Niveibacterium microcysteis: one gene and its partner. Each later gene encodes a partner of the first gene's protein in a complex. Links are inferred from orthologs where the notes say so. Each region holds a gene or a part of one and is shown on either strand. Other genes may lie near its edges.

Region 1 (7,206 bases):
CCTCGACCCAGCTGCCGGCCACTTTCAGCACGCCGGCGTAATCCTTGGCGAGGCGCGGCGCCACGGCGGTCAGGTCGTTGAAGCTTGCCTCGGCTTCGCCGCGCGCCACCGCATCGAGCGCCTGCTCCAGGGTATCGAACTCGATGACATGGACGCCCGGGTAGTTGCGCGCAAGCCGCGGCACCAGGAAATGACCGCGCTTCATCGCCACGACCTTCCCGAGGTACTGCCCCGGCTCGTGGAAGAAGTCGCCTTCGCTGCGCGTGACCGCCACGGTGGCGGTCGTGAGCAGCGGGCCGGCGAAGCGCGCGAACTCTTCGCGTTCGGCGCTGCGCGAAAGGCCCAAGGCGAGATCGATCTCGCGTGTGGCGAGTGCACGCTGCAGGTCAGCCAGGGTGTAGGCGCGCGGGGTCTCGATGCCAACGCCGAGGCGCCGCGCAAGAAGGTCGAACTTGTCGGCGAACAGACCCTGCATGCGGCCATCCGGCCCGCGCTCGGTCAGCGGCGCGTAGTCGGCGATATAGCCGATGCGCAGGCGCGGATGAGCGGCCAGCCACGCGCGCTGGGCTGCGTCGAGCTGCAAGGGGGTTGCGACCGGGGCCAACTGGAGCGGCACCGGCGCCCAACGACGCACGACCGCCGCGCGTTCGTCGGCACTGATCGAGGCAATCGCGCGATCGAGCAGCGGCGCGAGCGCGGCGGCCTGGCGGCCGACACCAAAGCGCAGGCCGGAATCGATCGGTACCGGGCCGCGTACCGAGAGGTTGGAAAGCAAGCCGCGTTCGACCTGATACTCGGCCGGTGCGAGCGCGCCGAAATAAGCGTCGGCACGCGCTTCGGATACCGCGCGCAGCGCATCCGCCGTCGTCGGCACCCTGAGTAACTTTGCGCGCGGGTAGCGCTGTGGCACCAGCTCGGCCGCGGCATAGCCCTCCTCGACCGCCACGGTGCGCCCTTCCAGCGTTGCGTCCGGCGACAGGCCACTGGTATCGCGCCGGGCGATCATGACGACCGGCGTGTCGAGGTAGGACTGCGTGAAGTCCATGAAGCGCTCGCGCTCGCCGGTGCGACCGATCGACGGCACCACGTCAATCTCGCCGGCACGCACTTTGGCAAACAGCGCCGCGGCGTCGCGTTCGACACGAATTTCGTAAGTCGCGCCGATACGCCGCGCAATCAGCTCGAGCATGTCGGCCGACATACCGATGTAGCGCCCCTCTGCGCTGAACTGTTCGATCGGCGCCCAGTCCTGGCGCGCGACACCGACCCGGATCACCGGATGCGTAGCCAGCCATGCACGCTCGGACGGCGTGGCTTCAACCGGTGCGGCACCGGCGGGTTGGGTCGAGAGAACGAGCACGGCAGCGCACACACGCGCAGCCCAGGCTGCAACGGCGACAAACGAGGGGCGGATGGGGGACATGGCGCGATGATAGCGGCGCGCCGGCCCGGCTACCCGCGGCACAGTTCGCAAGATTGGGAGGGAAGCCCGGCGCCGCTTCAGCGCGCGCCACCTGCCGCGATCGGTGCCGGCCCCGGCGGATCGGCTAGAATTGCGGTTTTTCCAAGCGGAGCGAAGCATGTTCTCCGGAATCGTGGCCGCAACCGGCCGCATCGTTGCGGTGACCCCGCTCGACCAAGGCGTCCGCCTGACCACCGATGTTGGCAACTGGGATCTTTCCGATGTGGCGCTCGGTGATTCGATCGCCCACAACGGCGTCTGCCTTACCGTGATCGCGAAGGAAGGCCAGCGGATGCAGTTTGACGTGTCGGCCGAAACGCTGGCCTGCACCGTCGGGCTCGCCGAGCCGGGCGAGGTGAACCTCGAGAAGGCGCTGCGTCTGGCCGACCGAATCGGTGGCCACCTTGTCAGCGGCCACGTCGATGGCGTCGGCGAAGTGCTGAAGTTCGCGCCGATCGGCGAGAGCCACGAGCTGGTGATCCGTGCCCCGCGCGCATTGGCCGGCTACATCGCCCGCAAAGGATCGATCACGGTGGATGGTGTGAGCCTCACGGTGAACCGCATCGAAGGCACGGATTTCTCGATCAACCTGATCCCGCACACGGTTGAAGTCACGACCCTCAAGCGCCTCACGCCAGGAACCAAGGTGAACCTCGAAGTCGACCTGATCGCCCGCCACGTCGAGCGCATGCTGGCCTGGGAAAAAGAAGCGTCAGCCTCCGACATGCAGACCGGCGGAGGGCAGTCATGAGCGTACTGGCACCGATTACCGCAATCATCGAAGACATCCGCGCCGGCAAGATGGTGGTGCTGGTGGATGAAGAGGATCGCGAAAACGAGGGCGACCTGGTTCTTGCCGCCGAACATGTCACGCCTGAAGCGATCAACTTCATGGCCAAGCATGGCCGCGGCCTGATCTGCCTGACGCTCACGCAACAGCGCTGCAAGCAGTTGGGGCTGGGCTTGATGGTAAAGGACAACCGCTCGCCCTTTTCCACCGCCTTCACCACCTCGATCGAGGCGGCCGAAGGGGTGACGACGGGCATCTCCGCGCAGGACCGTGCGGTCACCGTGCAGGCAGCCGTCGCCCGAAACGCAACGCCGGATTCGATCGTGCAGCCGGGCCACATCTTCCCGCTGATGGCACAGCCCGGCGGTGTGCTGGTGCGTGCCGGCCACACCGAAGCCGGTTGCGATCTCGCACAGTTGGCCGGTTGCGAGCCTGCGGCGGTGATCTGCGAGATTCTCAAGGACGACGGCACGATGGCGCGCCTGCCGGATCTGCTGGAATTCGCGAAGGAACACGACCTGAAGATCGGCGCAATCCGCGATCTGATCGAGTATCGCGCCCAGGCCGAGGTGCTGATCGAGCGCGTCACCGAAAAGACCGTGGACACCGCGCACGGGCCGTTCCAACTCTGTGCTTTCGCTGACCGGGTATCGGGCGATGTGCATCTGGCGCTGTCGCGTGGTGACGTGCGCCCCGACACCGAGGCGCTGGTGCGGGTGCATGAGCCGGTTTCGGTGCTGGACTTTCTCGACCCCGCCGGCAGTCACCACAGCTTTGGCATTGACGATTCGCTGCGCCGGATTGCCGCGCACGGTAACGGCGTGCTGATTCTGCTGCGCAGGCCCGAAAGCGGCGAAGAACTGATCGCCAAGCTCACGCCGGACAGCAACCGCCGCCCGGCGCTGAAATGGGACCCGCGGATTTTCGGTATCGGCGCGCAGATCCTGCGCAACCTCGGCGTCGGCAAGATGCGCGTGCTCGCAAGCCCGCGCAAGATCCCCAGCATGACCGGCTTCGGCCTCGAAATCACCGGTTACGACGCGCCGACCGCCTGACCCCAAACATCGCACGGCGCCCGCATGGCGCCTACAAGGACTGACATGCCCCGCTTCGAGAAGATTGCCGAGATCACCCCCGACCTCAACGGCGCCGGCCTGCGTGTCGGCATCGTGATGAGCCGTTTCAACCAGTACGTATGCGAAGGCCTGCTGTCGGCCGCGACCACTGAACTGATCAACCGCGGTGTTGCCCACGATGCGATCCAGATCGCCACCGTGCCGGGCGCACTCGAGATCCCCCTGGCGCTGCAGACGATGGCACGATCGGGCCGTTTCGATGCCCTGATCGCGCTCGGCGCGGTAATCCGCGGCGAGACCTACCACTTCGAACTGGTGTCGAACGAACAGGGCGCCGGCATCACCCGCGTCACGCTCGACGAGAGCATCCCGATCGCGAACGGCGTGCTGACGACCGAGGATGACAACCAGGCCGAATTCCGCATGCATCAAAAAGGCACCGAGGCCGCTCAGGCGGCGATCGAGATGGCCAACCTGCAAAAGGCACTCCGCGCATGAACACCCCAACCCCGAACAAAACGCCGCGCCGCCTGGCGCGCGAACTGGTGCTGCAAGGCCTGTACCAGTGGCAGCTGACCGGCAATTCGGTTCCGATGATCGAGGAACACCTTGAGATCTCGGAAGAAACCGCGGGCGACTGGGTGCGCTCCGACCGCATCCTGCTGCGCGCGTTGCTGACCGGCGCGACCGAGCACGCCAGCGAACTTGAAGCCGAGTTCGTGCCGCACATCGATCGCCCGATCGGGGAACTCTCGCCGATCGAACGCGCAATCGTGCTGCTCGGCGTGTACGAACTGAAGCACTGCCCCGAAACGCCGTATCGCGTGATCCTCAACGAAGCCATCGAGCTGGCAAAGAACTTCGGCGGCACCGAAGGGCACCGCTTCGTGAATGGCGTGCTGGACAAGTGCGCGGCGCGGCTGCGCGCGGTGGAAGTGGAACACGCCAAGAAGGGCGCGCCACGCAAGTGAGCCGCGCGCCGGTTCTGCTCGACATGCCCGGGCAGATCGACACGGCGCGCCTCACGCTGCGCCCGCCCCGCGCGGGCGACGGCGCGGCCGTCATGGAAGCGGTGTGCGACTCGTTGGTGGCGCTGCGCCAGTGGCCGGCAAACCTGCCGTGGGCAGTGCCGGAGCCAACGCTGGAGAGCTTCGAAACCTTCTGCCGGCGCGCCGAAGCCCAGTTCGTCCTGCGCGAAGACTTCACTTTCCTGATCCGGCACCGTACCGAGGATCGCCTTGTCGGTGCCTGCGGCCTTCACCGCTTTGATTGGCTCGCGCGACGGTTCGAGATCGGCTATTGGGGGCATACGCCAAGCCTTGGCCACGGCTACCTAAGCGAAGCAGTCAGCGCGATCCGCGACCTGGCCTTGCACACGCTCCATGCTCGCCGACTGGAAATCGTCACCAACGCACGCAACCTCCGCAGCCGCGCGCTGGCAGAGCGTTGCGGCTTTGTGCTGGAACACCTGCGACCGCAGAACACTCCGGAACACGGCGGCGACGCCGGCGAGGCAGCGGTTTACGTGCGTATCGCCTGAAGCGCCGCCCCCATTCCGGCGCAAATCAGTAAACAGCTAGAATACTGAAATTACGTACAGCCATCGATCTGCTGGCCGCCTGTCGGCGCGCCCGTAGAAATCGGCGCACAGCGGTATATAGTCACGCCCGCACGAACAAAATGCTTGCGCAGGGAGCCTGAATGGAATTCCAGAACTACTCGATGATCGAGACGCTGTCCCCGGCCGAGAATGCGGGCTACCCCGCCCTCGGTACGCTGGTTGAGCAGATCCTGCACCTGCTCAACTCGAACATCGTGTTCAGCGACATCATCATTCACCAGAACAGCCCGGTGATGCTGCGCCAGCCCAAGCGCCTGGTGGCTGCCTGCGACACGCCGGTAACCGGCGAGGATCTGGAGGAGTTCTTCAAGGTCATCGAACCGAACTGGGAAGAGCGCATCATGGAGCGCGCCTTCGATCGCTCGAAGGACCTCTACAGCGCCCGCATCCGCGCTAACTGCTTCACCTTCCAGGGCCGCAAGCGCCTAGGCTGCGTGATTCGCCGTTTCCCGACCGAGCCGATGCCGATGGAAGACCTCGGTCTGCGCCCGTCGATCCAGGAGCTGGTCAAGCTCAACAGCGGCCTCGTGCTGTTCATTGGCGACACCTGCCAAGGCAAATCGACGACGATCGCCTCGCTGCTCGACGAGATCAACAAGACCCGCTCGGGCCACATCATCACGATCGAAGACCCGGTCGAAACCCTGATCCCGCAGCGCCGTTGCATCATCACACAACGCGAAGTGGGCGAAGACGGCGACGTTGGCAGCTACTACCTGGGCGCCCTCGATGCACTGCGCGAACGCCCCGACGTCATCCTGATTGGCGAGATCCGTGACGCGCAAACGGCGCAGGAAGCGCTCGCCTTGTCGGAATCCGGCCCGCTGGTGTTTGCTACGCTGCACGCGAAGACCACCGAGCTGGGCCTGCAGAAGATGCTGCGCCTGCTCGGCAACACCGAAACCCAGGCGCAGACGCTGGCCAGCTCGCTGCGCAGCGTGATCTGCCAGGCGCTGATTCCGTCACTGAAGGGCGACTCCTACTACCTCGCCACCGAATGCCTGACGCCCAACGCCGAAGCGCAGGCGCTGATCGCATCGCGCAACGTCGGCGGCATCCGCCCCTTGCTCGACAAGCTCAACGCGGTGCCGGACTCCCGCTCGCACACGATGAACTCCGACCTGCAGATCCTGCTGAAAGCCAAACGCGTCGGTCTCGCCGACGCCCGCAAGGCAACCACCGACCTGGCGCGCTTCCACGAGCTATTCGAACGCTGATTGCTTCGCAGGCAACGAACGAGACGGCGGGCGCTTGCTCGCCGTTTTTCTTTTGCGAAGTGCCGGAAGGCCGGCCGACTCGCGGCCCCCGACAATACGGGGCATTATTCACCGCATCGAAGTTCGGCGGATTGGAGCGCGTCGCATGCAATTCGAATTCGAGTTCTACAGTTCAGAGATCGAACGCATCGAGGCGGACGGCAGCGAGCTCAAGGTACATTTTTCGGCCGCACATCTGCACGCGGTCGCGCCGGGCGGCACCCGCGTGCCCGGCTACGCCGGCAAGCTCATGATGCACTTTTCGAACGCCCACTGGACTGGTGCGCCTGAACGCTGCATCGGAGGGTTGGCTGACGGGAGCCTGTCGGTTGGCGCTGTGCGGCAAACACGTTTCGAACTACCGCTCGACGCATCCGGCTCGATCGTTGCGGAGTTCCGCTTGATCTCCGGTTCGCAGTTTTCCGTACAGGCGGCCCATGTCAGCTGCGCAGCCCGGGCGCCGGACCAGTTCGTCGAGAGTTATGCCTGCTGACGAATCGGCATAAAAAAGGGGAGCGCACGCGCGCTCCCCAACTCTCTTGCCGCCACCTCGGAGGCGGTGCGTTCGATCAGGCTTCCACGATCATGCGCGAGCGCATCTCCAGGTGCAGCGCGTGGCAGAAGTGCGTGCAGTAGATCCAGAACACGCCGACCTTGTCCGCCTTGAAGGTGACCGACTTGGTTTCCTGCGGGTTCACGATGAACTGAACGTCGTACTTCGGGATGCCAAAGCCGTGCGTCAGGTCTTCCACGTTGTCGAGGTTGGTCAGGATGATCGTGACCTCGTCGCCCTTCTTCAGCTTGAACTCCTGCAACTGGTACTGCGGCGCGTAGGACGCGATGCGCACCGTGACCTTGTTGCCCTTGCGCTCCACGCCGGAGTCTTCGGCCTTCTTGGTCGCGAGCGGGAAGTCGTCGAGCTGGAAGACCTGCTTGGTCTTGATGATGTCGCGCTTGACGATGATGAAGTCGTGCGGCTCCGGCCAGACCGGGTCGTCGCG
Region 2 (7,358 bases), 250 kb from region 1 along the record:
TCGTCCGCGGTTCGCTTGACCTCCAGGGCGTCAAGGATCGGAAGCAGTCGCGCTCCAAGTACGGCGCGAAGCGTCCGAAGAAGTCCTGATCCCTTTCGAAATAGCAGGAGGTTGAAATGCCCCGTCGTCGCGAAGTACCTAAGCGGGATATCCTGCCGGATCCGAAATTCGGCAGCCAGGATGTCTCGAAATTCATCAACGTGATCATGCAGAGCGGCAAGAAGGCCGTCGCCGAGCGCATCGTCTATGGCGCGCTGGAAGTGATCTCGACCAAGGGCGGCAAGGATCCGCTCGAGGTGTTTGGTAGCGCAATCAGCAACGTCAAGCCGGTCGTGGAAGTGAAGAGCCGCCGCGTTGGCGGTGCGAACTACCAGGTTCCGGTTGAAGTGCGTCCGTCGCGTCGTATGGCGCTGTCGATGCGCTGGATCCGCGAAGCTGCGCGTAAGCGTTCGGAAAAGTCGATGGCTCAGCGCTTGGCTGGTGAGCTGCTCGAGGCCTCTGAAGGTCGCGGCGCTGCGATGAAGAAGCGCGAAGAAGTTCACCGTATGGCAGAAGCGAACAAGGCGTTCTCGCATTTCCGCTTCTGATTGCGACCCGTCGCAGAGCAGTCGGGCCCTGAAAAGGGCTCGATTGCTTTTCCAGAAGTACCGATTTTCTGTCCGCACCTGCTGCGGACTTTCGTTTAGGTAGAGGTTACTACCGTGGCACGCAAAACCCCGATCGAGCGGTACCGTAATATCGGTATCTCGGCGCACATTGACGCCGGCAAGACCACCACGACCGAGCGCATCCTGTTCTACACCGGTGTCAATCACAAGATCGGTGAAGTGCATGATGGCGCTGCCACCATGGACTGGATGGAGCAGGAGCAAGAGCGCGGCATCACGATTACGTCGGCCGCGACGACCTGTTTCTGGAAGGGCATGGACCTGTCTCTGCCCGAGCACCGCGTCAACATCATCGACACCCCGGGGCACGTCGACTTCACGATTGAAGTCGAGCGCTCGATGCGCGTGCTCGATGGCGCGTGCATGGTTTACTGCGCCGTTGGTGGCGTTCAGCCGCAGTCGGAAACCGTTTGGCGTCAGGCCAACAAGTACGGTGTTCCGCGTCTCGCCTTCGTGAACAAGATGGACCGCCAGGGTGCGGACTTCTTCAAGGTTCACGATCAGATGCGCGCGCGTCTGAAGGCCAACCCGATCCCCATCCAGGTGCCGATCGGTGCGGAAGACAACTTCCGTGGCGTCGTTGACCTGGTCAAGATGAAGGCCATCTGGTGGGATGACGCTTCGCAAGGCATGAAGTTCGAGTACGGCGAGATCCCGGCTGAACTGGCTGCCAAGTGCAAGGAATGGCGCGAGAAGATGGTCGAGGCTGCAGCCGAGGCATCGGAAGAGCTGATGAACAAGTACCTTGAAGAAGGTGACCTGTCTGAGGCCGATCTGAAGGCCGCACTGCGTGATCGCACCATCAAGGGCGAGATCGTCCCGATGCTGTGTGGCTCGGCGTTCAAGAACAAGGGCGTCCAGGCGATGCTCGACGCAGTCATCGACTACATGCCTTCGCCGGTCGACATCCCGCCGGTTGATGGTGAGAAGGAAGATGGCTCCGCCGACACCCGTCCGGCGACCGATGATGCGCCGTTCTCCGCGCTTGCATTCAAGCTGATGACCGACCCGTTCGTGGGTCAGCTGACCTTCTTCCGCGTCTATTCGGGCGTGGTGAAGTCGGGCGACACGATCTACAACCCGGTCAAGAGCAAGAAAGAGCGCATCGGTCGTATCGTGCAGATGCACGCGAACAACCGTGAAGAAATCGAAGAAGTTCGCGCCGGCGACATCGCTGCTGCGATCGGTCTGAAGGAAGTGACGACGGGTGACACCCTTTCCGATCTGGAAAAGGTGATCATGCTTGAGCGCATGGAATTCCCGGAGCCGGTGATTCACGTCGCCGTGGAGCCGAAGACCAAGGCTGACCAGGAAAAGATGGGCGTCGCGCTGAACCGCCTCGCGAAGGAAGATCCGTCCTTCCGTGTTCGCACGGACGAAGAGTCGGGTCAGACCATCATCTCCGGTATGGGCGAACTGCACCTCGAGATCATCGTCGACCGCATGAAGCGCGAGTTCGGTGTCGAGGCGAACGTGGGCGCCCCGCAGGTTGCCTACCGCGAAACGATCCGCGGCACCGTCGAGAATGCCGAAGGCAAGTTCGTCAAGCAGTCCGGCGGTCGTGGTCAGTATGGCCACGTTGTGCTCAAGATCGAGCCGAACGAGCCGGGCAAGGGCTACGAGTTCGTCGACGCGATCAAGGGTGGCGTCGTGCCGCGCGAGTACATCCCCGCGGTGGACAAGGGCCTGCAGGAAACGCTGCCGAACGGCGTGCTGGCTGGCTTCCCGGTGGTGGACGTCAAAGTGACGCTGCACTTCGGTTCGTACCACGATGTGGACTCGAACGAAAACGCGTTCAAGATGGCCGCCTCGATGGGCTTCAAGGATGGTATGCGCAAGGCCAATCCGGTGCTGCTTGAGCCGATGATGTCGGTTGAAGTGGAAACGCCGGAAGACTTCATGGGCAACGTCATGGGCGACCTTTCGGGGCGTCGTGGCATCGTCCAGGGCATGGACGACGTTGCGGGCATGAAGGTCATCAAGGCCGAAGTGCCGCTGGCCGAGATGTTTGGTTACTCGACCACGCTGCGCTCGCTGACCCAGGGTCGTGCGACCTACTCGATGGAGTTCAAGCACTACTCCGAAGCGCCGCGCAACGTCGCGGAAGCCATCATCAACAAGAAGTGATGCGTTGATCAATTAAGGACTAAAAATGGCCAAGGAAAAATTCGAGCGGACGAAACCGCACGTGAACGTCGGGACCATCGGTCACGTTGACCATGGCAAGACCACGCTGACCGCAGCAATCACGACCGTGCTGGCAGCCAAGTTCGGCGGCGCAGCGAAGGCGTACGACCAGATCGACGCGGCGCCGGAAGAAAAGGCGCGCGGTATCACGATCAACACCGCACACGTCGAGTACGAGACGGCTAACCGTCACTACGCGCACGTTGATTGCCCGGGTCACGCTGACTACGTCAAGAACATGATTACCGGTGCCGCCCAGATGGACGGCGCGATCCTGGTCTGCTCGGCCGCTGACGGCCCGATGCCGCAAACGCGTGAGCACATCCTGCTCGCCCGTCAGGTCGGCGTGCCGTACATCATCGTCTTCCTGAACAAGTGCGACATGGTCGACGACGCCGAGCTGCTCGAGCTCGTCGAAATGGAAGTGCGCGAGCTGCTCTCCAAGTACGAATTCCCCGGCGACGATGTGCCCATCGTCAAGGGTTCGGCCCTCAAGGCCCTCGAAGGCGACAAGGGCGAGCTCGGCGAAGGCGCCATCATGGCCCTGGCTGACGCACTCGACTCCTACATCCCGACTCCGGAGCGCGCGATCGACAAGCCGTTCCTGTTGCCGATCGAAGACGTCTTCTCGATCTCGGGTCGCGGTACCGTGGTGACCGGTCGCGTTGAGCGCGGTGTCGTCAAGGTCGGCGAAGAAATCGAAATCGTCGGTATCAAGCCGACGGTCAAGACCATCTGCACCGGCGTTGAAATGTTCCGCAAGCTGCTCGACCAAGGTCAAGCTGGCGACAACGTCGGCGTGCTGCTGCGCGGCACCAAGCGTGAAGACGTCGAGCGTGGTCAGGTTCTGGCCAAGCCGGGTTCGATCACGCCGCACACCCACTTCACCGGTGAAGTGTACGTGCTGTCGAAGGACGAAGGTGGTCGTCACACCCCGTTCTTCAACAACTACCGCCCGCAGTTCTACTTCCGTACCACCGACGTGACCGGTTCGATCGCGCTGCCGGAAGGCACCGAGATGGTCATGCCGGGCGACAACGTCTCGATCACCGTCAAGCTGATCGCCCCGATCGCCATGGAAGAAGGTCTGCGCTTCGCAATCCGCGAAGGTGGTCGTACCGTTGGTGCTGGCGTCGTCGCCAAGATCATCGAGTAATTGTTGTGCAGGGGCGCCCGAACGGGCGCCCTTTGTTCTTTGCGTTCTTTACCGCTCTTTAGGAATACATCATGCAAAGCCAAAAGATCCGCATCCGCCTGAAGGCATTCGACTATCGTCTGATCGATCAGTCCGCCCAGGAAATCGTTGAAACCGCGAAGCGCACCGGCGCAGTCGTGCGCGGCCCGGTTCCGCTGCCGACCCGCATCGAGCGTTACAACCTGCTGCGTTCGCCGCACGTTAACAAGACCTCGCGCGATCAGTTCGAAATCCGCACCCATCAGCGCCTCATGGACATCATCGACCCGACGGACAAGACGGTTGATGCGCTGATGAAGCTCGACCTGCCAGCAGGCGTCGACGTCGAGATCAAGCTGCAGTAATTTGAACCGCTTGCGTATTTTTTAAGCACGCGGTTATAATTTCGGATTCGCGCCCATCTGTTTGGGCGCGATTCGACTTTTTAGCGGTCCGGTCAATCGCAACCGGATTTTCAGGAGAACAACATGAGTCTAGGCCTTGTTGGTCGCAAGGTCGGCATGACTCGCGTCTTCGCTGAGGATGGTGTTTCCATCCCGGTGACGGTGCTTGACGTGTCGAACAACCGAGTGACCCAGATCAAGACGCCTGATGTCGACGGCTACGCCGCGATTCAGGTGACTTTCGGCAAGCGCCGTGCAAGTCGCGTTAACAAAGCGGCTGCCGGTCATCTCGCCAAAGCCGGTGTCGAAGCCGGTCACGTCCTGAAGGAATTTCGACTCGCTGACGAACAGCTCGCCTCGTACAAGGCTGGCGATGTCATCAGCGTCGAAATCTTCACCGTCGGCCAGAAGGTCGATGTGACGGGCGTGTCCATCGGTAAGGGCTTCGCTGGCACCATCAAGCGTCACAACTTCGGTTCGCAGCGCGCAACCCACGGTAACTCGCGTAGCCATAACGTGCCGGGTTCCATTGGTATGGCGCAGGATCCGGGTCGTGTTTTCCCGGGTAAGCGCATGTCGGGTCATCTGGGTGCTGTCCGTGCGACGGTCCAGAGTCTCGAAGTGGTGCGTGTGGATGCTGAGCGCGGCCTGCTGCTCGTGAAGGGCGCAGTGCCCGGTCACGACGGTGGTGACGTCGTGGTGCGTCCGGCTGTCAAGGCCAAGTGAGCGGGGGCGAGATGGAACTGAAGCTGATTAATGAGCAGGGCCAGGCTTCGTCGACCGTTCAGGCATCCGATGCTTTGTTCGGCCGCGAATACAACGAGGCGCTGGTGCACCAGGTCGTGGTGGCCTACCAGGCAAACGCCCGTTCTGGCAATCGTGCGCAATTGACCCGCGCTGAGGTCAAGCACACGACGAAAAAGCCGTGGCGTCAAAAGGGTACCGGTCGCGCGCGTTCTGGTTCGACTTCCAGCCCGCTGTGGCGTGGGGGCGGTCGCACCTTCCCGAATAGCCCGGACGAGAACTTCACGCAGAAGCTGAACCGCAAGATGTATCGCGCCGGCATGGCGTCGATTCTCTCGCAGCTGGCCCGTGAAGACCGTTTGGTGGTGATTGATGGTTTCGGTATCGAAGCCCCGAAGACCAAGCTTCTGGTTCAGAAGCTCAAGGGTATGGGCCTGGATTCCGCGCTGGTGATCACCGACAACCTGGACGAGAACCTCCTGCTGTCCTCGCGCAACCTGCACGATGTGCTGGTGCTCGGCGTGCAGGAAACCGATCCGGTTTCGCTGATCCGCTTCCCGAAGGTGATCGTCACCAAGGCAGCGGTCGCCAAGATGGAGGAGATGTGGCAATGAGCTTCTCTCAAGAACGTCTGTACCAGGTTCTGCTCGCGCCGCAGATCTCCGAAAAGGCGACTTATGTCGCGGAGAAGAACGAGCAGGTGATTTTCAAGGTGGCATCTGACGCCACCAAGCCCGAGATCAAGGCTGCTGTCGAGCTCCTCTTCAAGGTTGAAGTGGATTCGGTGCAGGTCGCGAACGTCAAGGGCAAGGTCAAGCGTTTTGGTCGCACGACGGGTCGCCGCAAGGGCTGGAAAAAAGCCTTTGTGTGTCTGAAGGCCGGTCAGGAGATCAACTTCGTTGAAGGGGGGGCCGCTTAAATGCTGGTCAAGGTCAAGCCGACATCCGCGGGTCGCCGCGGCGTCGTCAAAGTGGTCAACCCGAATCTGCACAAGGGCAAGCCGTTCGCCGGTCTGGTCGAAAAGCAGACGAAGAACGCTGGCCGCAATGCGCATGGTCGCGTCACGGTGCGCCACCAGGGTGGTGGTCACAAGCAGCACTACCGCGTTGTCGATTTCAAGCGCAACAAGGATGGCATCCCGGCAAAGGTCGAGCGTATCGAATACGACCCGAACCGTACCGCCCACATCGCGCTGCTGTGCTATGCCGATGGCGAGCGCCGCTACATCATCGCTCCGCGTGGTCTGGAAGTCGGTCAAGTGATCGTTTCCGGGTCCGAGGCGCCGATCAAGTCGGGTAACGCTCTGCCGATTCGGAATATTCCGGTTGGTACGACGATCCACTGCATCGAGATGCTCCCGGGCAAGGGTGCCCAGCTGGCTCGCGCCGCTGGTACTTCGGTCCAGCTGCTCGCTCGCGAAGGTAGCTACGCTCAGCTGCGTCTGCGTTCCGGTGAAATCCGCCGGGTGCACATCGAGTGTCGCGCGACGATCGGTGAAGTCGGCAACGAAGAGAACAGCCTCCGCAAGATCGGTAAGGCTGGTGCTCAGCGTTGGCGTGGCATCCGTCCGACGGTGCGTGGTACCGCGATGAACCCGATCGATCACCCGCATGGTGGTGGTGAAGGTAAGACCGGTGAGGGTCGCGTGCCTGTCAGCCCGTGGGGTACCCCGGCCAAGGGTTACCGTACTCGCTCGAACAAGCGCACGGACACCATGATTGTCCAGCGTCGGCACAAGCGCTAAGAGGTAAGAAATGGCTCGTTCTATCAAGAAAGGCCCCTTCGTCGATGCGCACCTTCTCAAGAAGGTCGATGCCGTTCGGGGTTCCAATGACAAGCGTCCGATCAAGACCTGGTCGCGTCGTTCGACCGTGCTGCCCGAATTTGTCGGCTTCACGATCGCGGTGCACAACGGTCGTCAGCATATTCCGGTGTATGTCACCGAGAACATGGTCGGTCACAAGCTCGGCGAATTTGCGCTGACCCGTACGTTCAAGGGTCACGCCGCCAGCAAGAAGGCGAAGAAGTAAGGAGCGACGATGGAAACCAAAGCAATTCTGCGCGGCGTCCGTCTCTCCGCCCAAAAGGGTCGGCTGGTGGCTGACCTGGTGCGCGGCAAGAAAGTCGACCAAGCCCTGAATACTCTGACGTTCTGCCCGAAGAAGGGCGCCAAGATCGTCA

The links.
Region 2: the proteins of nusB (region 1) and rpsJ are in contact, whole or in part, in a solved structure (PDB 3D3B), measured with the Escherichia coli proteins. The link is inferred for Niveibacterium microcysteis from one-to-one orthologs.

Annotation. Positions count from the first base shown.
Region 1 is NZ_CP071060.1:475,868-483,073, reverse strand. Bases 2,752-5,560 are described here. They hold nusB (transcription antitermination factor NusB), read left to right. Parts: upstream 2,752-3,822; coding sequence 3,823-4,299; downstream 4,300-5,560. Other genes in these bases: JY500_RS02215 (type IV pilus twitching motility protein PilT), read left to right, coding at 5,030-5,560; JY500_RS02220 (GNAT family N-acetyltransferase), read left to right, coding at 4,296-4,868; ribH (6,7-dimethyl-8-ribityllumazine synthase), read left to right, coding at 3,353-3,826; ribBA (bifunctional 3,4-dihydroxy-2-butanone-4-phosphate synthase/GTP cyclohydrolase II), read left to right, coding at 2,752-3,307. In the rest of the region: JY500_RS02245 (transporter substrate-binding domain-containing protein), read right to left, coding at 1-1,423; JY500_RS02240 (riboflavin synthase), read left to right, coding at 1,581-2,213; more of ribBA, read left to right, coding at 2,210-2,751; more of JY500_RS02215, read left to right, coding at 5,561-6,166; JY500_RS02210 (hypothetical protein), read left to right, coding at 6,312-6,698; nosZ (TAT-dependent nitrous-oxide reductase), read right to left, coding at 6,775-7,206. UniProt on the Escherichia coli protein: Part of the processive rRNA transcription and antitermination complex (rrnTAC). The complex forms an RNA-chaperone ring around the RNA exit tunnel of RNA polymerase (RNAP).
Region 2 is NZ_CP071060.1:725,444-732,801, forward strand. What follows is about bases 2,778-5,738. They hold rpsJ (30S ribosomal protein S10), read left to right. Parts: upstream 2,778-4,082; coding sequence 4,083-4,394; downstream 4,395-5,738. Other genes in these bases: fusA (elongation factor G), read left to right, coding at 2,778-2,795; tuf (elongation factor Tu), read left to right, coding at 2,821-4,011; rplC (50S ribosomal protein L3), read left to right, coding at 4,518-5,159; rplD (50S ribosomal protein L4), read left to right, coding at 5,171-5,738. Also shown: rpsL (30S ribosomal protein S12), read left to right, coding at 1-89; rpsG (30S ribosomal protein S7), read left to right, coding at 117-587; more of fusA, read left to right, coding at 702-2,777; more of rplD, read left to right, coding at 5,739-5,791; rplW (50S ribosomal protein L23), read left to right, coding at 5,788-6,096; rplB (50S ribosomal protein L2), read left to right, coding at 6,097-6,921; rpsS (30S ribosomal protein S19), read left to right, coding at 6,932-7,207; rplV (50S ribosomal protein L22), read left to right, coding at 7,217-7,358. UniProt on the Escherichia coli protein: Involved in the binding of tRNA to the ribosomes. Part of the processive rRNA transcription and antitermination complex (rrnTAC). The complex forms an RNA-chaperone ring around the RNA exit tunnel of RNA polymerase (RNAP).